Formosa sp. Hel1_33_131: one gene and its partner. The protein of the gene in region 2 binds, or shares a complex with, the protein of the main gene of each other region. Links are inferred from orthologs where the notes say so. Each region holds a gene or a part of one and is shown on either strand. Other genes may lie near its edges.

Region 1 (12,665 bases), 1.2 Mb from region 2 along the record:
AGCAAAATAGATTAAAAACAGCAGAAGCAAGCGATGCGACTGTGATGATTCGATCGGAATCGGAAGTGACGCAACCAAGCTCACGACCATCCAATACAGCGACCCTCACATGGAAGTTTAGAATTGAAAATGCGAGAGATGTCGCTTGGGCGTCTTCTGCTTCTTTTATTTTAGATGCTGCACGTATCAACTTACCGAGCGGAAAGAAAACCATCGCCATGTCTGCATACCCTGTAGAAAGTGTAGGAGAAGATGCTTGGACACGTTCTACAGAATACACGAAAGCTTCTATTGAGCATTACTCTGAGAAATGGCTTGAATATCCTTACCCTGCAGCGATTAACGTTGCTGGAAACGAAGGCGGTATGGAATACCCAGGAATTGTATTTTGTAATTTTGAATCAAAAACAGAGCGTTTATGGGGTGTGACGGATCATGAATTTGGACACATTTGGTTTCCAATGATTGTCGGATCTAACGAACGTTTACACGCTTGGATGGATGAAGGGTTCAATACCTTTATTAATTCTCTAAGTACCGCAGCATTTAATAACGGAGAATATGAAGAGCCTAAATCAAATATGCACCGTATGTCTAGTGTGTTTGTGAATGACAGACTCGAACCGATTTACACATCTCCAGATAACTTAAAAGAACGAAACTTAGGTATTTTGGCCTACTACAAGCCAGGTACAGGACTGGTACTATTGCGTGAGCAAATCCTAGGCCCTGAACGTTTTGATGAAGCCTTTACGGCCTATATCGATCGTTGGGCTTACAAACACCCGACGCCAGATGATTTCTTTAGAACCATGGAAAATGTATCAGGAGAAGACTTAAGGTGGTTTTGGAGGTCTTGGTTCATTAACAGCTGGAAATTAGATCAAGCGGTGACTGAGGTTAAATATGTTAAAAATGACCCAACGCAAGGTGCGATCATTACGATTGAAAATTTAGAGAAAATGCCGATGCCGGTGGTTATTGAAATCAAAACTAAAAGCGGAACAGTGACCCGAAAAACACTGCCTGTTGAGATTTGGAAACGCAATGTGTCTTGGTCCTTTAAAGTAGATACAACAGAAGAGTTGTCAAGAGTGGTGATTGATCCCGACTTTGCATTGCCAGATTCAAATACAAAAAATAACAAATGGAAATCCACAGATGGCACTGCTAGTGTAGAGATTTTAACGGACTATTTAGGGGATTATACGGCTCCAGGTTTCCCGATGAAAGTAACTGCTGTTGAAGCAAATGGAATCCTTGAATTACACCTTGAAGGCGAAGAACCTTTACCTTTAGAAAGTGAAGGTAATGGTGAATTTTCTGTGGGTGAAGCTGGAATTAAAGTTCAATTTAATGCTGAGAAAACTGGGTTTAAATTGGATCTCGGTGGTCAAGTTTTTGAGTTTACAAAGAGCTAAGATTTATAAAACAATTTATTAAAAAAAAGACTGTCTGAAAAGGCAGTCTTTTTTTTGCGTTTATTTGGTAATGACGCTAATATTTTTAACTTTATATATCTACTTGTTTAACGGATTTGTGTATGATTGGTTGCGTATTTCAAGTACCTAATTTAGTAAACACAAACCGAACCTGCCTGCCGCAGGCAAGGTAGAAAATCCGGTAGGATTTTCGTAAGTAAGCTGGAACAAAAGCAATTAATTGTACACGGCTTGTTGTACTTAGTGCTTTTTCAATATTTCTATCAATTTTGTGTTTACGTAGACGTTTTCTCTTCCAATTTTTTGAGAAGCTAATATTCCAATTTCTTCCATTTTTTTTAAATATCTTGAAGCAGCTTTTCTCTCAACGTTTAATCTTTCTACTACAAACTCTATTTTAGAATACGGTTGTTCAAATAGTAATTCAATTAATTCTTTTCTATAAATTTTCGGTTCTTTTTCTTGTGCAAATAGTATAGTTTCATCTAATAGTATTTTTATAGAATTTATTTTCTCAATAGTTCTGTTTGATGTTACTTCAACAGCTTTCAGCATATAAATTATATATTCAGACCATTCGTTTGTGTTATTAACTGTATTTAGCAAACGGTAATAATCTGCTTTATTTTCGTTGATATATGAACTTAAATATACAATAGGAATGTCTAAAAGATCGTTTATAATTAAGTATAGAATGTTTAGAATTCTTCCTGTCCTTCCATTTCCATCATAAAAAGGGTGAATACTTTCAAACTGATAATGTAAAATTGCTAAATTAATTAATGGGTTTAAATCATTCTGTTTAACATTAAAATGTTCTAAGAAATTACCTAATAAATCTAAAATTTCGTCTTTTTCTTGTGGTGGAGTATAGACAATTTTTCCAGTTTTATCATTTTTTAATACAGTTCCAGCCATTGAGCGAATTCCTGCATTATTTTCGATAATGGTTTTTTGAATTGTTTCAATATCCTTTAACTTTAAAAACCCTTGTTTTTTCATTAACTCGAAACCTGAAAAAATGGCACTCCTATAATTTATAACCTCTTTAATTTGAGTTGGTTGTTTTGTGTTTGTTGCTAGAGCTTTGTATAGTTCATCTTGAGTTGTAATAATATTTTCTATTTCTGAACTATCTTTAGCTTCCTGTAAAACAACTGCATTAATTAACATTTCCTGATTAGGAATAGTTTTAGCAATTCCTTTTAATTCTCCTAATGAATTTGAAGATTTACTCAATTGACGAAGAATTTCAATTGTTTCTACTTTCTCTCTTTTTGGAGGAAGTTTTACAAGTTTCTTGTTATCGGACATTTTATCTCTAATGACTATTATGTGTACCAAAAATACAAAAAATAGTTCAAATAAAAGTAATATGTGACTTTTTGTCCCGCATTAAGTACAACTATAGAGTATGTAGACTTGGGAAAGGGCTGAACATAAAAAAAAGCTCCATTTTCAGGAAAGCTTCTCACCGGCTTGTCGCGAAATACATGTAATCGTTTTATTGTCAATACACTACTTCTTATTTACTATTTGTACTTTTTTAACTTAGACCTACTTAGCTATTGGCTCACCCTTTAATCCAGCACCCACCAAATAGGCCAAGTATTCAGCAAATGGTTTTATATCTTGACCAAAACTAGCATGCTCTAGAGCATTCATATATCTATCCCGTTCTTCAACTGGGATTACAGTCCAAGGGTAGCCTCCAGAAGCAAGCATAGTATTCATTAAAAACCTCCCCATACGTCCGTTACCATCCATATATGGATGTGTATATACAAAAATAAAATGCCCTAATACGGCTCTTACGCTCGCCTCTTTTTCATTTTCCAATAATTCAAAGAGCAACGGCATGACATCACGGACACCTTCTTTGTTTATGGGTGTGTGTTTGGATTGGCTTATATAAACCTGTCCATTTCTGTATCCAGCTAAATCTGAAACTTTCAGTAAACCAACTGCGACGCTAGGAGAAAACAATTCTCGATACCAATCTCCATGATCTCTATCAACTACTGTTCCTGAATTTTCAGCTGTTAAAATTTGAATTACACTTTCTTTTACAGCCTTAAATGCCTGCCAATAACCCCGTGCAGCCATGGCATCTTTTTGTTTACGATCTGCTTCATTCTCTTTTGCATCCCACGCACCGCTTCTCACGCGTTCAATTAATTCAATGCTTACGGTATATCGTTCTATAGATAAAGAATGGTAAGCATCTGTTGTGTAGATTTCCTCTATACCCTTCATATAGGCATTCGCATCTTTCGACATCCCCGTAGCTTTTGGAAATACGTCTATGACATCTTTTCTCATGGCTTCCCACATCAATTTAATGCGATTCACATAAGGTGAACGCTCCCTTAAATCAAGCTTAATTGGTGTAGATGTTCCAAATGGATCCGTTTCCCTAACATCATAGTCAGCCGATTTCATGGTTTTTAAAATAGTGTCCGCAATCTTTTCATGTCCTATATTTCTATAAGCACCAACCAATCTGCCTGCAATAGTAGAATGTCCCCCATCAAGTAGAATAGTTAATAGTTCAGAAGCATCTTTAATCATTAGTAATGCTGTTCGCACTTCTATCGCTTGTCTGGTAAATATTGAAGGTGTAGAATGTACTATAGATGATGGCAGGTTCACAATTCTAATACCGTGCTTTTCTTCTATTTCAGCAATATTTGGTAAAGGCGATTTCATGACAAATAAAGAGGTGCCAAATAATAAAGAAGTGGGTGAATTATTTCCTTTTGAGGAGCGTATGATTAGTTGTGTTGGGACAGCGTTATTTCCGGCATGAAGCAAAAGAGATTGTTCCGCTGACACACAGTAATCATCCCCATAACGATCTTCTAAATATCTTGAACAAAACCCCCAAAAAGAAGAGTACCAGAAAGTCGTATCTCCTTTTTGTGTATCATGAGGAGCTACAAGATACCACCCTTTAATGACCTCTCGAATAAATCCATTTTTAACCAACCGCTCTCTATGTCCTCTGGTTAAATCAGATGCTTTTATCGCAATCAAACCTCGATCTTGTATCGCCTTTAGTTTTTCTAATGATTTTGCTAATTTCTCTCCTGGAGTTGCCATTTTTTTTAAATTAAATTCGTGACAATATTATTAATTACTGTTGTGTGATTATTATTATTTGATGTTGTGTTATAGTTATTAATTAACGCTGTGTGATTATTATTAATTAGTGCAAATATATAATATATCGTTGTAAACCCAATATAAATAATGCTAAATTTCACGGAGAGGATCTCTCAATAGACTAAAATTCATCTATAATATAAGCATACTACTTCGAAGATTGTAAAATGGAAATAGACATTATTTCACTGTACAAAGACTGTACAAAATAAAAAAAGCCCTCCATTTTCAGGAAAGCTTCTCACTGGTTTGTCACAAACCACGGATAATCATTTGATTATCACAACACAACGTCTTATTTACTATATGCATCTTTTGAAAGATACTTAGCGGTCTGGACGGGACTCGAACCCGCGACCCCCTGCGTGACAGGCAGGTATTCTAACCAACTGAACTACCAAACCGTTGCGTTATTGCGGTTGCAAATATACACTGCATTTTTCATTACACAACTATTTTTGACTTTATTTTCAACTAAAATGAAAATTAAATAAATTTCTGTCGCTCCACCATATACGTGGTCAGGATTTTGTCGAATCCTTCTTGAATATCGACCCCTACATAATTGATTTTATACTGCCCACACTTCAAACGTAAGTCCTTGAAATAGGACGCTATAGCAGCCTCGTAATTGGCTTGAACTGATTCTGGATACAAATCCACAGACCCGCCAGTTTCCACATCCACAAAGCGCTTGGGTGCATTGTCAAATTTAAAATTATACTCCGTGGCTTTGTCATAAACATGAAATAACACCAATTCGTGCTTGTTATATTTTAAATGACGCAGCGCTTCAAACAGTTGTTCCTGCTCCTGATCAGACTGAAACATATCTGTAAACAAAAAAATCAAGGAACGGCGGTGAAGCTTTTCAGCAATTTCATGCAAGACCTCGTATGTTTTGGTGCCTACTTCCTTTTGAGGGCTACTCACCGTGGTGTTTAAACGGTCCATAAGCATTTGATGGTGGCGTTCACTCCCTTTTTCTGGGGCGTAGTAGTCAATGGCATCTGAATAGACGCTCAGACCCACCGCATCGCGTTGTTTTTTTAGAAGCTGCATCATCGCCGCAGCCGCCAAAGCTGAAAAACTAACTTTATTTAATTGGTTGATGGAGGGTTGATTGCATTTCGGATAATGCATAGAGCTGCTATTATCGACAATCAAATGACAACGCAAGTTGGTTTCTTCGTCATAGCGTTTGGTGTACAGTTTGTCGGTTTTGGCAAACAACTTCCAATCGATATGGCGCGTACTTTCGCCATTGTTGTAAATTTTATGCTCGGCAAATTCCGCCGAAAACCCATGAAAAGGACTTTTATGCATGCCAGAAATAAAGCCCTCTACAATGGATTTAGCTAATAAATCAAAGTTTAAAAACCCGGAGGCTTCTTGTAATTCCTTTTGAATATCCATAGGCTCTAAACTAAAAAAGGTTTGCCAATAAGACAAACCTTTTTAATATTCTTTTTAAAAGATGTTTTACAACAAGGCATCAATCGCTTCAGTATAAACGTTTTTTGGAGAAACCCCTACTTGACGCCCTACAACTTCACCGTTTTGAAATACCAACACCGTTGGAATATTTCGCACGCCATATTTAGCTGCAAATTCTTGGTTTGCATCGACATCTACTTTTCCTACAACAGCTTTGTCGCCATATTCTGTACTGATTTCTTCGATGATAGGCCCTACCATTCGACAAGGACCGCACCATGCTGCCCAAAAATCAACCAAGACAGGTTTTGTACTTTTTAAAACTGTTTCTTCAAAATTCGCGTCTGTGATTTCTAATGCCATAATATTATTATTTTAAATGATAGTTATTAATTACTGAGTCACAAAATTAATTAAAAATATAACTAAATCACAGCGGGGCACGATTTGTTTTACTTATGATTGGATTGTAGATTGCTATAAACCCTTAATTTAATTTATAAAACACCTCTTGCGCTTTCAATTCTTCCAACAATTCTTGCGATATTTTAATTTTTTGTAAGCGACTGCTCATTTCTAATTTCAACTCCTCCTCATCGTCATAAACTACAAATTTCAGGTTGTGATTTCCCGAGTGCATTTGTAGAAGTTCTTTAATGCTTTGAATTTTTTCTTCGGAGATTTCTTTTATATTTAATTGGATGGATAGTTTTTTAGCATAGGACTCCATGATGTCATGAAGCAGCTGAAAACTATTGAATTGCAAGCGCGGATCGCCCTTAGCCCCCGTATCCCGATTGGTCCAACCTTCTTTAATTAAGGCGCGCACAAACACAAAATTATTATGCATCAAAAAGTGTTTAAATTTCAAATACTCTTCCCCAAAGATTCGAAATTCGTGGGTGTTCATATAATCTTCTATGACAAACGTGCCCCAGCCTTTTCCTTGTTTGCTCACACGGTGCTGCACATCGGTCACCACACCTCCAAAAGAAATTTCTTTATTTATAAAAGTTGGCATGTCACGAAACACAGAAATATCGCCATTACAGAAATTTTGCATTTCGAGTTTAAAATCATCCAAAGGATGTCCAGAAATATAAATTCCTACGACTTCTTTTTCTCGGGCGAGTTTTTCCATCGTTCCCCATGTTTCACAAGGCGGAATTTCGGGTTCTTCTATCTGAACATCGCTCGATTCTCCAAACAAACTGACTTGCGCCGAGTTTTTATTTTCTTGATAGCGATTGGCATATTTAATGGTTTTTTCTAAGAAGGTCACTCCATCTCCTTCGTCCTGAAAATACTGTGCTCGATGGGTGTTTGGAAAACAATCAAATCCGCCAGCATTGGCTAAGTTTTCAAATGCTTTTTTATTGGCTGCTCTTAAATCGATGCGTTTTGCCAAATCAAAAATAGACTTGTACGGCCCTTCATTTTTACGTTCTTCCACAATGGTTTTTACTGCTCCATGACCCACGCCTTTTATGGCACCCATTCCAAAACGTACTGCATTGTCTTGATTTACTGAAAATTTATAATAACTCTCATTGACATCCGGCCCCAATACATTTAATTTCATACGTTTACATTCTTCCATAAAGAAGGTCACTTGCTTGATATCGTTCATATTATTGGACAAGACCGCTGCCATGTATTCCGCAGGGTAATGCGCTTTTAAGTACGCCGTTTGATAGGCAATCCACGCATAACAAGTGGAGTGAGATTTATTAAAGGCATAACTGGCAAATTTTTCCCAATCCGTCCAAATTTTCTCTAATTTATCGGCAGCCATCCCTTTGGCGGCAGCTTGGTTGATAAACTTCGGTTTCATTTTATCGAGTACCGAAATTTGCTTTTTACCCATGGCTTTACGCAAGACATCGGCTTCACCCTTTGTGAAGTCAGCTAGCTTTTGCGACAAAAGCATTACTTGCTCTTGGTACACCGTAATCCCATAAGTTTCTTTCAGGTATTCTTCCATTTCTGGAAGGTCATAGCTAATCTCTTCATCGCCTTGTTTCCGACGAATAAAACTAGGAATGTATTCAATTGGACCCGGTCGATACAAGGCATTCATTGCAATTAAATCTGCAAAAACAGTGGGTTTCAAGTCTCGCATGTGCTTTTGCATTCCCGGAGATTCATACTGAAATACACCGACAGTCTCCCCGCGTTGGAATAATTCATAAGTCAATTCGTCATCCAACGGAAAATGATCGGGATCCAGTGTGATGTCGTGTTTTGCTTTGACAATTTTAACAGTGTCTTTTATAAGTGTTAAGGTTTTTAAGCCTAAGAAATCCATTTTTAACAGTCCTGCATCTTCTACCACGGAGTTGTCAAACTGGGTCACGTAAAGATCGGAATCTTTGGCGGTGGCAATGGGTACGTAATTGGTAATATCTCCGGGCGTAATAATCACCCCACAAGCATGAATTCCTGTATTTCTAAGCGAACCTTCCAACACTTGCGCCTGATTGATCGTTTCAGCTTCCAAGTCGTCGCCATCGGACAAATTGAGCAACTGATTGATCAGCTCCATATCTTCGGATCTGAATTTCGCTTTCAACTCCTTTTCAGGGGTGTTAAAAATTTTGTGCAGCTTCGCCATATTGGGAATCAACTTCGCAATACGATCGGCATCTCCTAATGGTAAATCCAATACTCGAGCGGTATCTCTAATAGACGATTTGGCAGCCATCGTACCATACGTAATAATTTGAGCCACTTGACTCGATCCATATTTTTGGATGACATAATCCATGACGCGACCACGGCCTTCATCGTCAAAATCAATATCGATATCGGGCATGCTCACACGATCTGGATTTAAGAAACGCTCAAAAAGTAAATCGTATTTGATGGGGTCAATATTGGTGATCCAAAGGCAATAGGCAACCACAGAACCTGCTGCCGATCCACGGCCGGGTCCTACCGATACATCCATGGAACGTGCCACCCGAATAAAATCTTCTACAATTAGAAAATACCCTGGATAGCCGGTGTTTTCAATGGTTTTTAACTCAAAATCAAGACGTTCTTTTATGTCATCTGTGAGTTCTCCATAGCGTTTTTCGGCCCCTATATAAGTCAAATGTCTTAAATACGCATTTTCACCAAAGTTACTGCCATCCACAGCATCCGCTGGATTGACGAATTCTTGAGGAATGTCGAACTTCGGTAGTAAAACATCCCGTGCCAATTCATAAGGTTCAATTTTATCGACCACTTCTTGAATGTTCACAATCGCCTCGGGAACATCTTTAAAAAGTGACTTCATTTCCTCCGAAGATTTGAAATAATACTCTTGATTTGGCAATCCATAACGGTATCCACGACCACGACCTATGGGGGTGGCTTGCTTTTCGCCATCTTTTACACACAACAAAATATCATGCGCATTGGCATCTTCTTGATTGATGTAATAGGTGTTATTGGTTGCTACTAATTTGATGGCATGTTTTTGGGCGAGACTGATCAAAACAGGATTGACACGGTCTTCATCTTCTTGTTTGTGGCGCATGAGCTCCACATACAAATCCGCTCCAAATTTCTCTTTCCACCACAAGAGGGCTTCTTCGGCTTGACGCTCGCCAACATTTAATATTTTGGATGGCACTTCGCCGTATAAGTTTCCCGTCAGAACAATTAAATCTTCTTTGTAGGTTTCGACGATAGTTCGGTCAATTCTTGGTAAATAATAAAAACCATCGGTATAGGCCTTGGACGACATTTTTACTAAGTTGTGATAGCCTTTTTTGGTTTTTGCTAAAAAGACGACTTGGTAGCCATTGTCTTTTTGAGATTTGTTGGTATGGTCTTCACAGACGAAAAATTCACAGCCTACAATTCCTTTAATTTCTTGTGCATCCGCAGGTTCATTAGCTTCTAAGGCAAGTTTATTTTTTTCGCGAATGTCTCTGTTATAGTTGCCTATTTCTTTGACAAAATGAAAGGCTCCCATCATGTTTCCATGATCGGTAAGGGCGACGGCTGGCATCTCATTATCCGATGCTGCGGCAACTAAATTCTTGATACTGATGGTCGATTGTAAGACTGAAAACTGAGAATGGTTATGCAAATGTACCACTTCCGCATCGTTGAGGATTTCCGGAACTTCCGTCGTAATTTTTTGAGGAGTTACCGACTCTTTTTCTTGTTGGATTCGCGCCGCAATTTTAGCGGATTCTTGTTTGAGGTTGACATGTTTTAAACCAATCGGAGTGATCTCCTCTGGATTTTCTAACTGAAAGCGCTCGTAATAATCGTTGGTTGCTTGCAGCTTGTCAATCGTAAATTCTTTACGTCGAATCAATTCTAAAAAACAACGGGTAGTGGCTTCTACATCAGCGGTGGCATTGTGCGCCTCTCCAAAGGGTTTATGAAATAAAAACTGGTGCAATTCCGTCAGCGTTGGCAATTTGAACTTCCCTCCGCGTCCGCCAGGAATCTGACACATGGACGCGGTTTTTTCGGTACAAGTATCTAAAACGGGCAGCTCACTCAAAGGCGATGCAACTTGCAGTCGGTGAAACTCACAGCCCATAATGTTCAAATCAAAACCTAAATTTTGACCTACCACAAAGGTGGTTTTGGAGAGTGCGACATTGAATAATTCCAACACTTCGGAAAGTGCCAAACCTTGCTCGGTTGCTAATTCTGTGGAGATGCCGTGAATTTTTTCGGCATCGTAAGGGATATTGAAGCCGTCGGGGCGTATTAAATAATCTTGATGCTCGATACAGTTTCCGAGGTCGTCATGCAATTGCCATGCAATCTGGATGCAGCGAGGCCAATTATCAACGTCGTTAATGGGCGCATTCCAACGCTTTGGCAAGCCGGTAGTTTCGGTATCAAAAATTAAATACATAGGTGTGTTATAAGCTATAAACGGAATCCTAAATATAAAACTATTTAGGGGTTTGTGTGGCCCTACCAACTAATAATTATGAACAAATTCATACAGGCTTATTGTGAACATAAAGACGATAAAATATTGTAACATAATTCACTCTTGTTTCATGATTTAAAACATAAATTGAACACAATCAATTATTTATGTTAAAATTTGATGTTTTTTTGGGTGTTTGATATTTATTTTATAGGTTTAACTGATTTTAGTCCCCAAATCTGAATCTTCATAAAAGCCATTTGACCAAAAGTAAGATGAGGGGCCACTGACAATTGCACCTCTTTGTAGAGTCTCTTTATTTTTAAATGGGACTCTCACTAGCGAAGCTGTGGGCAGTTTGCAGGAAAGTACAGGTTTAAAATTAGTGAAAGTTGAATGAAAAATATACTAATAAGACCGCATAAATTCAAAATCCAGAACGTCACTGCGTATAGCGCGGGGATAAACTAAAAAAGGCTGAAAACATCACGGGGAAGTTCTAAAGAAAGTGGCTCATTTTTTTGGTGCTAAAAATAGTTCAAAAGGAAAATATACCACACTAATAAGTTTGACGTTTATTATTTTCTTGTCATTGACAATCCAAGTAAAAAAACAATTAATTGCACTTCTGTTTGAGCATTAATTAAAATAATTGTTGATTTCGATGTGCATTTTGTATCTTTGTGAACTATAACTTGCGAAGCCATGAGAATACTTTATCAGAAATTTGAAACACTTTTACAAAATACAACCACAGATTTTAAACGTTATCTGTACGAGAAAATTTCTTGGGATAGTCGTATGGTCGGAATTATTGGTCCTCGTGGAGTTGGTAAAACGACCATGATTCTTCAATATATCAAAGAAAATTTAGACAATAAAAAAGCATTGTATGTATCTGCAGATGACATGTATTTCAGTGAAAATAAACTTACTGAATTGGCTGATGACTTCTATAAAAATGCAGGTGAGTATTTATTCATCGATGAAATACACAAATACAATGATTGGTCGCGTGAATTAAAAAATATTTATGATTCATATCCTACTTTAAAGGTTGTATTTACAGGCTCGTCGGTTCTTGATATACTAAAAGGTTCAGCAGACTTAAGTCGCCGTGCTTTAATTTACAAATTACAAGGTCTCTCATTTCGGGAATATTTAAACTATTTTCATAATTACGAAATAGGAGTTTATTCGTTAGAACAAATAATCAATAACGAAGTGAAACTTGAAAACATTAAACACCCGCTACCATTATTTAATGACTATCTACTAAATGGATACTATCCTTTTGGAAATGAAAGTGAGATGAATTTACGTTTAGGACAAATCATTGTACAAACCTTAGAAACAGATATTCCACAATATGCAAACCTTAATGTTGGAACAAGTCGTAAGCTAAAACAATTGCTTTCTATTATTGCTGAAAGTGTACCATTTAAACCTAATTTTTCCAAGATTTCAAAAATCATTAATGTAAGTAGAAATTCTTTAGACGATTATTTCTCTTATATGGAAAAGGCGGGACTTATAGGGCAGTTGAGAAATGACACAAGTGGTATTCGTGGATTGGGAAAAGTTGATAAAGTTTATTTAGATAATACTAATATCATTTTTAATTTGGCTGGAGAAAAATCAAATGCAGGAAATTTACGAGAAACCTTTTTCTTTAATCAAATGCGACTTAAAAATGATGTGATTTCTTCAAAAAAAGCTGATTTTTC
Region 2 (12,538 bases):
ACAACCAATGGGGCATGTCCAGTGGACGTATCACAGACATTGCAAAAGATATTGAATTCGTTGATAACAAAGCGGTTTTTAAAGTGTATTGCAGCATCAACGACGCCCAACTAGCTCTCAAAAATGGCTATGTAGGCCCTTTGAAAAAAGGGATGACACTGACCGCAAAATTCAAATTAGCCAACCGAAGTTTATTTGACTTATTATACGACAAAGTGGACGATTGGATCAACCCAGGACAAAATCAAACCGCTAAGCTCTAAACCCTGAAAATTATGAAAAACCTAAAAACACTGGAACGCTTACAGCAATTGCATTTAAGAATTAAAAACGAAAATACAGGGGCACCAAAACAATTAGCAGACTTAATGCAAATTAGTCAGCGCTCTGTGTATATACTAATGAATAAGCTAAAGGATTACAATGCAGAAATTAGCTACAGTAGGAATAAAGAAACCTATTACTACACGAACGCCTTTGATTTACAAGTGGCTATTTCTGTAACCGTACTAAACGGAGATGAGGTTACCGAAATTTTTGGTGGCAGTTATTTTTTAGGAGAAAATTTGCACCTTGCAAGGAAGTTGCAGTGAACACGTTTATATTTGGAATATCAAAACAATATTAGATGCATATGGTAGCGTTTTGATACGGATTGTAAAAAGTTTACAACCAAAAAAATTAATATAAACTCAAATTTTAAAAATTATGAAACAATTAGAAAATTATGGTGTTCAAGCGTTGAACACTGAAGAACTCAAATCTACTGAGGGTGGGTTTTGGCAGTATGTAGTCGCAGGGGCTTTGTATGTCATGTCAGAATGGGATGACATTTCTGCTGGATTTAATGATGGAATTAATGGTAACGACTACGATTATAATCCCTGTCCTTAAAACTTTATGAAAGTTAGAAGAAAAAATATATTATATATTTTAATTTTAATTTTTCTTTTTGGTTTTTTATCCAATTATGACAAATTAAAAGAGTCATTTATTAAAATTTTAAATTATTTATCATGGAACTAATAGAATTAAATAAGAATGAATTACTAAACATTAACGGAGGTGATGAACCAGCATATGGGATAGGATATTATATTGGAGCTGGTCTAAATGCAATTGACGAGGCTTTAGGAGAGTTTTTCTTTGGAGATCATCCTTGGTGGACTACACATCCCTAATTAAAAAAACATAAAGCGATGGCTAGAATTATCTTGTTGTCGCTTTATATTAAAAAATTAATTAAATTGAGATTACTAATTAACTTCATTTCAGTAATTGTTCTTTTACTAATATTTGAATTTGGCTTTAATCCCCTTTGGGATTACTTATATGAAATATTTGATATAAAAAAAACTTCGTTTTATGGAAACGAAAAAACTGCTTTTTTTTATTTTCTATAATAATTATAGCTCCTATCGTTGAAACACTTGTCTTTCAAGTTTTAATTAAATATTTACTAGACTTCACATCTTTACGAAGCATCCAAAATAAAATTATTTATTACTCTATTATTTCTGGAGTGTTATTTGGCTTAACTCATAACTATTCGATTGTTCACATTATAAAAGCAACAATAATGGGGGTGATTTTCATGCTTTTTTATCTTAAAACATTGAACAAAAAAAAACTTATGATAACCATTATTTATATTTCAACAACACATGCTTTTTGGAATTTGTTTGTTTGGTTTTGCAGAAATATTTAAAACATGAAAAATAAAAAAACTCTTATCATTCTAGCTGGTATTGTACTTTTAGTCATTGGATTTACTTTAGGACGGGCATTCGTTTCCTATATGTTGGATGCATTAGGGTAAACACGAAACAACAAATCATGAAGAAAAAAATATTCTCAAGTTTTTTTATTGCTTTAGGTCTAATTTACATAAAAAGTGCCTTAACACCCTTGATTTGTATTGATGAACCCAAAGACTATGAACTTTTTTTTGGTTGGAAAACCACAAAAAATATATTTATTCTTGTAAAATTAGTCATAGGAGTACCGCTCGTCATCTTCAATGTAAAAGAATTATTGAAACATAAAAACACCAAAAAAAACATCATTTATCTAGTTCTATCCCTATTCCTTTTTGGATTACTCGGGTACTATGACCGCATAAAAGAATTATTATTTTAAAAAAATATTATGAAAAAACCATACAAAAAAAACATCTTCATTATTGCATTAACGTTTCTGTTCTTTAGCTATTTATTTTCTCATTGGGACTGTTTCAAAGAAGGATTAGGAATTTAGAAATTACGCATTCTCTAGCACTGTCTTTATTTACACATTAATTACATAAACTCGTTGTGCATTTTAATGAAATTCGTCAGTTCGAGTGGATTTTACGATTGAAAATACAAGGGATAGTAGTCCCCCGTCTTTTTTAGGGGCTTTATCTATTTTTTTGAGTATGCCAACCTTAAATTTTGTACAGTTTCAATATGTAGTTTTAGACAACCCAATTATTATTGGTTTCTCTTTTTATCGGATATTATATCCGACATTTATCCGACATTTAGTATCGATATCCGACATTTAAATCAATAAATACTTTGTTCCTTTTTTCTCGCCAACCTTCTTTATAACTCTATATTCAATCAATTCATTTAAATCTCTCAAAGCGGTTCTATCTGTTATTTCAAATAGGTTTTGATATACTCCAGTTGTAATTTGGTTATTCTCTTTTAAATATTCAATTGCTTTTAATTGTCTTTCATTCAAAAATAAAGATGATAAGAACTCTGGACTGGTTCTGTTTTTATATAAAGTAATAGCAACACCACCTGTCAACTCTTCAATTTTAGGTTCAAGTAATCCTGCTTTTTCACATTCTTCAATAATTTTAATTGTTCCACGCCCCCAAGATTCTACAAAGCCTGCTCTAAAAAATGTTCTTGCAATAATTGGGTTTCTAGTCATAGATTTATGGTCTACTTTTAATTTTTCAGGAGTTAATGGATTTAATAGCTCTCCCTGATTCCAAAACATAATTCGGTCAGGATAAACACTAATTTGTATTGGAGAATTTTCATAAGTTCTATGGGTAAACGCATTTAGTAATATTTCTCGAACTGCTTCGTATGGATATTCATAGGTTTCAATTCTTTGAATTCCCTTGTAACTAATAGAGCTGTCTATAAATCTTGTAAATAGAATTTTAAGTGTTTCATCAAGTTGTTCAAAGAGATTTCCTTCTTCCACAACTTCTTGAGAAAGTAATTCTGAACTTGATTTTCCAAATTTTCCAATCTTAAGAAAGGAACTCACATAAAACCTCAAAGGTTGTATCCCAAATAGCAAGATTGCTGACCTAGTTAATTTCCCTTCATTCATTATCAATAAATTCTGAAAAATAGTTTTTGAATCAAGGTTCACTGTTTCAAGCGGTAGCCTTTTGGAAGCAATACCAGACTTAACAAATCGTTTTACCGTAGCTTCATTAATATCGTCAAAAGATGCATTTTCTTCTTCAATACTATCCCAAGTCCTCCCCGTTTTTCTTAACAAAAATTCAGTCAGTTCATTTCCTCGAAGTTCTTGATTGGTACTGCCAGAACGGTAATAATATTTTCCGTTATATGAAATACCATTATTATAGGGTTTGGTAATAATCTCTATATAGTATAAGTCGTTTTCCTCATGTAAATTAACATCACAAAGCACGCCAAGTTTACTAGAAATTTTATTCGGCAACTCGTCCATGAGTTTTGTATACTTATCGACCCCCACTACATTTCCAATATCATCTTTTCCAATATACAAGACACCTCCGTTGGAATTGGCAAATCCACTAATCCATTGCAGATATTCATCTCGCCAAGATTGTTTCCATTCTATGTTTTGTTGTTCGGGCATATTATTATATAACAAATATCTTAAAATTAAAGGTATGGTAATTAAATAAATGTAGGTTTATTTAGTTCAATAATTATTTTAATCTTGAGTGTCTTTATTTATTACCAGAGAAAACGTAAATATCATGAAAACTAAAATCTAAAATATATTATCATTCTAGTGGGACTGTTTCAAAGAAGGATTAGGAATTTAATCTCTAAAAAAACCTACAGTGCACTTTTTTTGCAGTGAAGTCGATTACTATTGCTTGTAAACGCATTTATCATGGCTTCCATAAAAATAAAACAACACGACATTACCGATTGTGGTGCCGCCTGCCTTGCCTCTATTGCTGCGCACTACCATCTAGAGCTGCCCATTGCGCGTATTCGTCAATATGCAGGCACTGACAAAAAAGGGACTAACGTTCTTGGACTCATAGAAGCCGCAGAAAAACTAGGGTTTGAGGCCAAAGGGGTCAAAGGTGTTTTAGACAGTCTTTTTAAAATTCCCAAACCAGCCATCGCTCATATTATTGTAAAAAAGAAACTGCACCATTATGTAGTCATTTATGGTGTTTCCAAAAGCCACATCACGGTTATGGATCCTGGTACTGGAAAGATAGACAAAAAAACACATGAGGCATTTCTTGAAGAATGGACAGGGGTACTCGTCATTTTACAACCTAATGAAACCTTTAAGAAAGGAAATGACAAAATCTCTGTTTACAAGCGATTTTGGTTTTTACTCAAACCTCATAAATTTGTGTTGGCACAAGCCTTTTTTGGCGCCATCGTATATACCTTATTGGGGTTTTCTACTTCTATATACATTCAAAAAATAACGGATTTTGTGCTCGTCAGTGGAAACACAAAATTACTGAATTTATTGGGTGTTATCATGTTAGGGTTACTGCTGCTCCAATTTGTTATTGGCATCTACAAAGATGTTTTTCTCATCAAAACAGGACAACAAATTGACGCCCGACTCATATTAGGTTACTACAAACACCTTCTCAAATTGCCACAGTCCTTTTTTGATACCATGCGTGTTGGAGAAATCATTTCACGGATCAATGATGCAGTGAAAATTAGAACTTTTATCAATGGCGTTTCCTTATCCCTGACCGTGAATGTTCTCATTCTCTTATTTTCATTTGGGCTGATGTTTTTCTATTATTGGAAACTAGCGCTTATCATGTTGCTCGTCATTCCTGTATATGCAATGATCTATTTTATCATCAACCGCTTAAACAAAAAAGTAGAACGGAAACTAATGGAACAGGGCGCAGAGTTAGAAAGTCAACTCGTGGAATCGCTTAATGCCGTAAGTACTATCAAGCGTTTTGGATTGGAAGACTTTGCTAATATAAAAACGGAAACCAAGTTTATCAATTTACTTAAAATTGGGTATAAATCTGCTTTGAACTCTGTGTTTTCAGGCACAAGTTCATCATTTGTAGCGCAACTATTCACTATCATTTTGTTATGGACAGGATCCTATTTTGTAATAGACAGAGAAATTACAGCTGGAGAGTTATTGTCTTTTTATGCGATAATCGGTTACTTCACAGGGCCCGCAGCAAGCCTTATTGGAGCCAATAAACAAATTCAAAACGCTCTTATTGCTGCAGATCGACTGTTTGAAATTATGGATTTGGAACGGGAAAGCTCAGAAAACAAAATTTCGCTAACGCATGAAAAAATTGGGGATATAAACTTCAACAATGTCAGTTTCAGGTATGGAACGAGAGTACAAGTTTTTGAAAATTTTAATCTCAAAATTTCAAAGGGTGAAATAACCGCGATTATAGGAGAAAGTGGTTCTGGAAAATCAACTCTTATGGCGTTACTGCAAAACGTTTATAAAATTCAAAAAGGACAAATTAGCATCGGAGGTTTAGATATCAATTATATAGACACAAACAGTTTAAGAAACATCATAAGCGTAGTACCTCAAAAAATTGATTTGTTTGCCGGAAATGTCATTGAGAATATTGCCGTTGGTGACTTTAACCCAAATATGGAACACATCTTAGGAATTTGTAAGTCAATAGGGATTTTAGATTTTGTTGAAAATCTTCCAAATGGATTTGAAACATATCTAGGCGAGAATGGGGCCTCACTTTCTGGCGGTCAAAAACAACGTATCGCTATCGCAAGAGCATTATATAAAAATCCCGAGATTTTAATCTTGGACGAAGCAACATCTTCACTAGATAGCAAATCAGAAAATTATATTCAAAAGACAATTCTATCTATGCGAGAGAAACACAAGACAGTGGTCATTATTGCGCACCGATTAAGTACAATTGTGAATGCTGACAAAATTATTGTTTTAGATAAAGGAACCGTAGTTGAAAGTGGCACACACACAGACCTGTACAAACAAAAAGGGCGGTATTATGAATTGTGGCAGGCGCAAAGCCCATTGCTTTAATACCTAATTTTTGATCAGGCTTTTATTCACACTTTAATTACAATTTATTTACATTTTAATTACATTTTATCGTACTTTCGTAAAAACACATACGGATGCCTTTTTCACCCAATTACACGATTACAGTTGCTATTGCACAAAATTTAGTGGCCATTGAAACTGGTAAAAAACAATTTGAATCGATTCCTATGAACGCGATGCTCTTAAGCTCGCTACGTAAATCCGCACGATTGGCCTCGACGCACTACTCCACTCAAATAGAAGGAAACCGTTTAACGATGGAGCAAGTTACAGATGTTGTTTCAAAAAAAGCAGAGGGATTTCCTGGACGGGAACGCGATGAAAAAGAGGTGGTCAATTATTACAAAGCGTTAGAATATCTTGAAACAAAAAATAACAAGCCATTAACCGAAACAACCATTCAAACTATACATGGATGGGTTTTAAGTGGTAGAAAGAGCGCAAGCGCGTATAGAGAAGGTCAAAACGTAATTAAAGATGGATTGTCGGGCGCTATTGTTTATATGCCCCCCGAAGCTTCAGAAGTGAGTGGTTTGATGAAAGCACTTGTTTCTTGGATTGACATCTCTTTAAAAAAGGGAAAAATTCCGGTCCCTATTATAGCTGCATTGGCACATTATCAATTTGCGAGCATACATCCCTACTATGATGGAAACGGAAGAACAGCTCGCTTGATTACCAACTATATTTTACATTATGGGGGCTATGGACTGAAGGGCATCTATTCTTTGGAAGCTTATTATGCAAAAAACTTACAGGGCTATTACGATGCTTTGGCTGTTGACGATATTCCCAATTATTATATGGGAAGAGCGGAAGCGGATCTTACAAATTTTCTGGAATATTTTATGAAAGGAATGGCGATTTCTTTTACGAACATTGTGGCATCATCAAAAGAAAATAGCAGCCCATCACTACAAGACAACAGCAAAACATTAAGAGAGTTATCTGCCAAGCAACGCATGGCTTTGGATCTATTTGTAAACCAAAAAGAAATTACGAATACTGATTTAGCACAGCACCTAGGTATTTCTAAAAGGAGTGCTGCCACTCTGCTAAAAAAATGGTTGGAAAACGAATTCCTTATAATTGGAAATCCTTCCAATAGAGCACGATCGTATCGACTCAACCACAAATGGGAACAATTATTTTAAAACCGCTCCGCTACAAATGCTTTCATATAATCCTTAATTTCGGTACGTGCTTTTAAGAATGCAGCGTGCTTTTCTTGGTCGGCACCAATCAATTTAGAAGGATCATAAAAATTATGATGCAAACGCAGAGCATTGGTGCTTGGAATGAATGGACAGTTTTCATTGGCATGGTCACAAACGGTGATGATGTAATCAAAATCAACGTCTGCATATTCATCCACATGGTTGGAGGTATGTTGCGAGATGTCTATCCCATCTTCTTTCATAATCGCCGCAGCACCCGGATTGATACCGTGTGTTTCAATGCCCGCACTGTAAATGGTGGCGCGATTGGCTGCAAATTGATTTAAGTAGCCGTGAGCCATCTGACTGCGACACGAATTTCCTGTACAAAGGACTAATATATTCTTCATTTCTTAATTTTATAAGTGTTATAGCGCACTGTCAATGGGTTCCCAGAGCTCAATTTTATTCCCCTCAGGGTCTAAGATCCAAGCAAATTTCCCATAGTCAAACGTTTGTATATCGCCTACAATAGTAACACCTTCTGATCTAAGAACCGTTATCAAATTGTTAAGATTTTCAACTCGAAAATTCACCATAAAGGGTTGTTTACTGGGCTCAAAATAGGTCGTGTCCTCCTTAAATGGGGACCACTGTGTAGATGCTTTTTTTCCTTCTTCATCCTTCCACCAAAAGGTACATCCATAATCGTCAACGGGCAATCCGAGGTGCTTGCCATACCATGCTTTTGTAGCTTTTGAATCCTTGGTTTTAAAAAATATTCCACCGAGACCTGTGACACGTTTTTTCATATCTATTTTTCTTTTTTTATTTGAGATTCATAAATAGCAATCCATTCATCAACGGATAGTTTAGTGGCGAGCTGTCCAATAAGTTCATAAGGGATGTCCTCCATTTTTTTAAAGCGAATACAGCTTTTTCCCATGTCTAGTTTTGTCTTGCAATGCTTCGGATATTCCGCTACAAACCAATCTAAAATCTCTTTTTTAGCGTACATTCCTAAGTGATACACGGCTATAAAATTTTTCTGAGAGGCGAGGTTCATAAAGGGCAACGGCAACTTGGGATTGCAATGGTAACCATCTGGATATATCGTAAATGGCACCACATATCCTAACATCCCATAGTTGATACATTCCTGAAATTTTGGGTCTAAGCGCTCCAAAATGGTTTGTCTTAATTTTTGAATCGGTGCTTTCCGATCTTCGGGCAATTGAGCGATGTATTCGGAAGGAATTAATGCTGTAGATTTCATAATTTAGAACGTTTAAAGGTCTAAATTTAATGAAAATAGTTGACAATTTTATCAACGATGGTTTGGGCTAATTTTTGGTGACTCTCTACCGTCCATCCAGCCACATGTGGCGACAACAGTACATTGTCAGCTTTTAGTAGATAATCCAACGCAGGAGGTGGGGTGTTTGAAAACAGATTTTCAAATGATGATTTCTCATATTCCAAAACATCCAATCCTGCACCTAATATGGTTTTAGACTCCAACGCAGCTACCAAGTCTTCAGTGACCACACAACTGCCGCGAGCGGAATTGAGGAGCCAAAACGGTTGCTTAAATTTGCGGATGAAATTTGCGTCGATCATTTGATATGTCAACTCGGTATGAGGAACATGAAGGCTAATGATTTGGGATTTTTCTTGAAGCGTTTCCAATGAAACTTGTTGTGCATTTTCATCACCAACAGTGGGTTTGAGATCGTAACAAAGAACCTCAACCTCAAAACCGCGCAGTTTTTTAGCAAATGCTTTGCCCATATGTCCATACCCAATAATCCCAACGGTTTTCCCATCGAGTTCAAGACCTCGATTGGCTTCGCGTTGCCATTTGCCATCTCGTACATCGCGATCTGCTGTGTGTAGTTTATTAAACAACGCCAACAACATCCCAAGCGCATGCTCTCCAACAGCATTTTGATTGCCTTCAGGGGCGGCTATTAAATGAATGCCTTTGGTTTCTGCGTAGTCTGTGTCAATATTTTCCAATCCGGCGCCTAACCGACCTATAAATTTAAGGTTGGTGGCTTTGTCTAAAAAAGGCGCATCAATTCGAAACCGGCTTCTTATAATGAGACCGTCATAGGTGTGTATTTTAGCTTCAATGGCTTCTTTTGAGCTGGAGTAATCTTCGTGATTGGTATGTCCTAAAGCGGTTAACTGTTCTATTAATAAGGGATGATTGGAGTCAAGATGTAAGATGTTCATCTTAAATATTTAGGATGAGTTTAGCGATCGAAAAGTAAATCAGTATTCCAAAAATATCATTGCTCGTTGTGATAAACGGGCCTGTTGCAATCGCAGGGTCAATTCCTTTTTTGTGAAGAAATAACGGAATAAAGGTTCCTATAATTCCAGCGACAATAATGACAACCACTAGGGATGAGGAGATTGCTAAAGCGGTGCGCACATCTTGTTTCCAAACCCATACAAAGAAAAATAAAAACAGGGCTAAAATGACCCCATTTAGGGCGGCTAAAAACATTTCTTTTATAAGACGGTGATTGACACTTCCTCTCACCTCATCATTCGCCAAACCTTGCACAATAATCGCAGACGATTGAACACCTACATTCCCTGCCATGGCGGCAATGAGGGGCGTAAATAATAAAATCAAGGGGAAATCATCAATGATGGTTTCAAATCCACCCATGATGATGGCGGCTCCAACGCCTCCCAAAAGACCTAAAAACAACCATGGCAAGCGCGCACGGGTGAGATCGAGAATACTATCTTCCGCATCCACATCTTGTATAATACCTGCAGCAAGCTGGTAATCTTTCTCCGCTTCTTCAATAATAACATCGACAATATCATCAATGGTAATACGCCCTAAAAGGACATTTTCATCGTTGATGACGGGGACGGCTTCTAAATCGTATTTGGCCATTAATTTGGCAACTTCTTCGGCATCTTCATCCAGGTGAACTGAATCTACCTTTGGAATATAAATATCTTTTATTTTGGTTTCGTTATCGGCAATCAAAAGGTCTTTGAGCGATAAGCGCCCCATCAGTTTTTCTTCTTTTGAAACCACATAAATAGAATGCACCCGCTTGACTTCTTTGGCTTGAGCTCTGATTTTACGTAAACAGCCTGCGACCGTCCAAGTTTCATAAACCTTCACCAGTTCTTTTGCCATCAGTCCACCCGCAGTATCCTCATCATAAGTCAATAATTCTTGAAGATTCGCAACCAGCTCCTTGTCGTCCATTTGGGCGATTACTTTTCGCTTACGTTCAGGAGATAAATCGGCCAATAAATCGGCGGCATCATCAGAATCTAGCTCTTGAATTTCTTCAACAATTTCTTTAATCGAAAGATTTTGAAGTACTTTTTCACGAACATCATCTTCCAATTCTGCTAAAACATCTGCAGTTGTTTCGCTGTCTAAAAGTTTAATGATATAGGTGGCTTGATCTAAATTTAGATCGTCTAGAATTTCAGCAATATCCGCATAATGTACATCTTGTAATTGCTCCAAAATGGCTTTATCATCCTTCGAATCAATGAGTCCATTAAGGACATCGATTAAGGCCTCGGTGATCTCAAAAGGGATATGTTCCTTGTTTTCTTCCAAAATTAAATGGGTTGTTGATCGGTTTCTATTGCTAATGTCAATTCTATAAACGCCTGTACACTCAGTTGTTCAGGACGCTTGTCAAAGATAGTATTTGCTTTTAAATTATCCGATAAATTATAGGTTTTTAAACTATTTCTCAAGGTTTTACGACGTTGTTGAAACGCAGATTTGACCACTCTAAAAAATAATTTCTCGTCACAAGGCAAAGAATAGTCTGCTTTTCTTGTCAATCTTAAAACTCCAGACTCCACTTTTGGTGGGGGAACAAACACCGATGGCGGCACCGTAAATAAATATTCTGCTTCGTAAAATGCCTGTACCAATACGGATAAGATGCCATATACTTTACTGCCTTCTTTTTCGCAAATGCGCTGTGCCACTTCTTTTTGAAACATCCCTGCAAATTCAGGAACTTGATCTCTATTCTCTAAAGTTTTGAACACAATTTGTGTCGAAATATTATAGGGGAAATTTCCAATAATCGCAAAAGGACGCGTTCCAAAAACACTGCTAAAATCGTACTTCAAAACATTTTCTTGAATGATTCGAGGGGCTAAATTCAAGAAATTTGCTTGTAGGTATTCTACCGATTCTGGATCAATTTCAATCGCATAGGTGGTGATTGGTTTCTTTAAAATATACTTGGTCAAGACGCCCATTCCAGGCCCTATTTCCAAAACATCTTTATACCCCTCCAACGTTAAAGCATCGGCAATTTGCTGCGCGATCATTTCATCGTTAAGAAAGTGTTGTCCTAAGTGTTTTTTTGGTTTTACGATCATTTAGTGCGTGCTTACAGTATATTCATCAATCCATTCTAATTCCGTTCTAAAGGCTAACATTTTATCTCCAAACTTCTGCAATCCTTCCGCTTGAAAATCAGCTGCATACTGTTCGTGATACGATTCCAAAGCTTCTTTTGAGTGGGCTAAATACTGAATTGAATAGGTCAATCCCCCCATAGATTCTTCGACCAAAACTTTTGTAAACGTTGCTTTTAAAAAGAATCCAGTCGCCAGTACTTTTGGAATGTGTTCCTTGATCCACAACAACCATTCTTCATGAATGCTGTCCTCAATATTGGCGGTTACGTTGTAAATTATCATTGGTTAATTTGTTGTCATTAATTGAGTGTATCCCCTCTTAGGATGCGGTACTGCTTTCGAGCTTCTACAAAATGAATACTATCTTCGTGGTTAAAGATAATGGTTTCATAATTAAGCTTTGCTTTCTCTGTTTGCAGGAGCTTCGTTCTGTATAATTCCGCAAGGAAAAAATAAGCGTCGTCCACCAGAATATCGTCTTTGTAATCTGTTATAATTCTCAAGTAATTTACCTCTGCTTTGGCAAACTCTTTTTGCGCCTCGTATAATTGCGCTTGTACTAATAAAGTTTGATCGATAATAGGATCTGTTTTATGATTCTCAAGAATGGACTCTAAAACCTCAAGGGCTTCAGTTGGTTTCTT

Evidence for each region.
Region 1: the proteins of FORMB_RS03900 (region 2) and trxA are in contact, whole or in part, in an NMR structure (PDB 2IPA), measured with the Bacillus subtilis proteins. The link is inferred for Formosa sp. Hel1_33_131 from one-to-one orthologs.

What each region holds. Positions count from the first base shown.
Region 1 is NZ_CP017260.1:2,044,012-2,056,676, reverse strand. The notes cover bases 4,749-7,652. They hold trxA (thioredoxin), read right to left. Parts: upstream 6,408-7,652; coding sequence 6,090-6,407; downstream 4,749-6,089. Other genes in these bases: dnaE (DNA polymerase III subunit alpha), read right to left, coding at 6,532-7,652; FORMB_RS09460 (DUF58 domain-containing protein), read right to left, coding at 5,094-6,023. In the rest of the region: FORMB_RS09480 (M1 family metallopeptidase), read left to right, coding at 1-1,421; FORMB_RS09475 (Fic family protein), read right to left, coding at 1,683-2,756; FORMB_RS09470 (Fic family protein), read right to left, coding at 3,000-4,544; more of dnaE, read right to left, coding at 7,653-10,917; FORMB_RS09445 (ATP-binding protein), read left to right, coding at 11,644-12,665. UniProt on the Bacillus subtilis protein: Participates in various redox reactions through the reversible oxidation of its active center dithiol to a disulfide and catalyzes dithiol-disulfide exchange reactions.
Region 2 is NZ_CP017260.1:875,976-888,513, forward strand. Bases 6,160-8,936 are described here. They hold FORMB_RS03900 (arsenate reductase ArsC), read right to left. Parts: upstream 7,868-8,936; coding sequence 7,451-7,867; downstream 6,160-7,450. Other genes in these bases: FORMB_RS03890 (peptidase domain-containing ABC transporter), read left to right, coding at 6,160-6,279; FORMB_RS03895 (Fic family protein), read left to right, coding at 6,375-7,454; FORMB_RS03905 (VOC family protein), read right to left, coding at 7,886-8,269; FORMB_RS03910 (DUF1801 domain-containing protein), read right to left, coding at 8,272-8,733; FORMB_RS03915 (2-hydroxyacid dehydrogenase), read right to left, coding at 8,760-8,936. Outside these bases: FORMB_RS03865 (HlyD family secretion protein), read left to right, coding at 1-263; FORMB_RS03870 (DNA-binding protein), read left to right, coding at 276-593; FORMB_RS03875 (hypothetical protein), read left to right, coding at 709-894; FORMB_RS12970 (hypothetical protein), read left to right, coding at 1,017-1,181; FORMB_RS03880 (hypothetical protein), read left to right, coding at 1,837-2,139; FORMB_RS03885 (ATP-binding protein), read right to left, coding at 2,542-3,861; more of FORMB_RS03890, read left to right, coding at 4,126-6,159; more of FORMB_RS03915, read right to left, coding at 8,937-9,695; mgtE (magnesium transporter), read right to left, coding at 9,697-11,067; 16S rRNA (adenine(1518)-N(6)/adenine(1519)-N(6))-dimethyltransferase RsmA, read right to left, coding at 11,070-11,852; FORMB_RS03930 (DUF4286 family protein), read right to left, coding at 11,853-12,176; FORMB_RS03935 (tetratricopeptide repeat protein), read right to left, coding at 12,194-12,538. UniProt on the Bacillus subtilis protein: Catalyzes the reduction of arsenate [As(V)] to arsenite [As(III)]. In vitro, can dephosphorylate para-nitrophenyl phosphate (pNPP).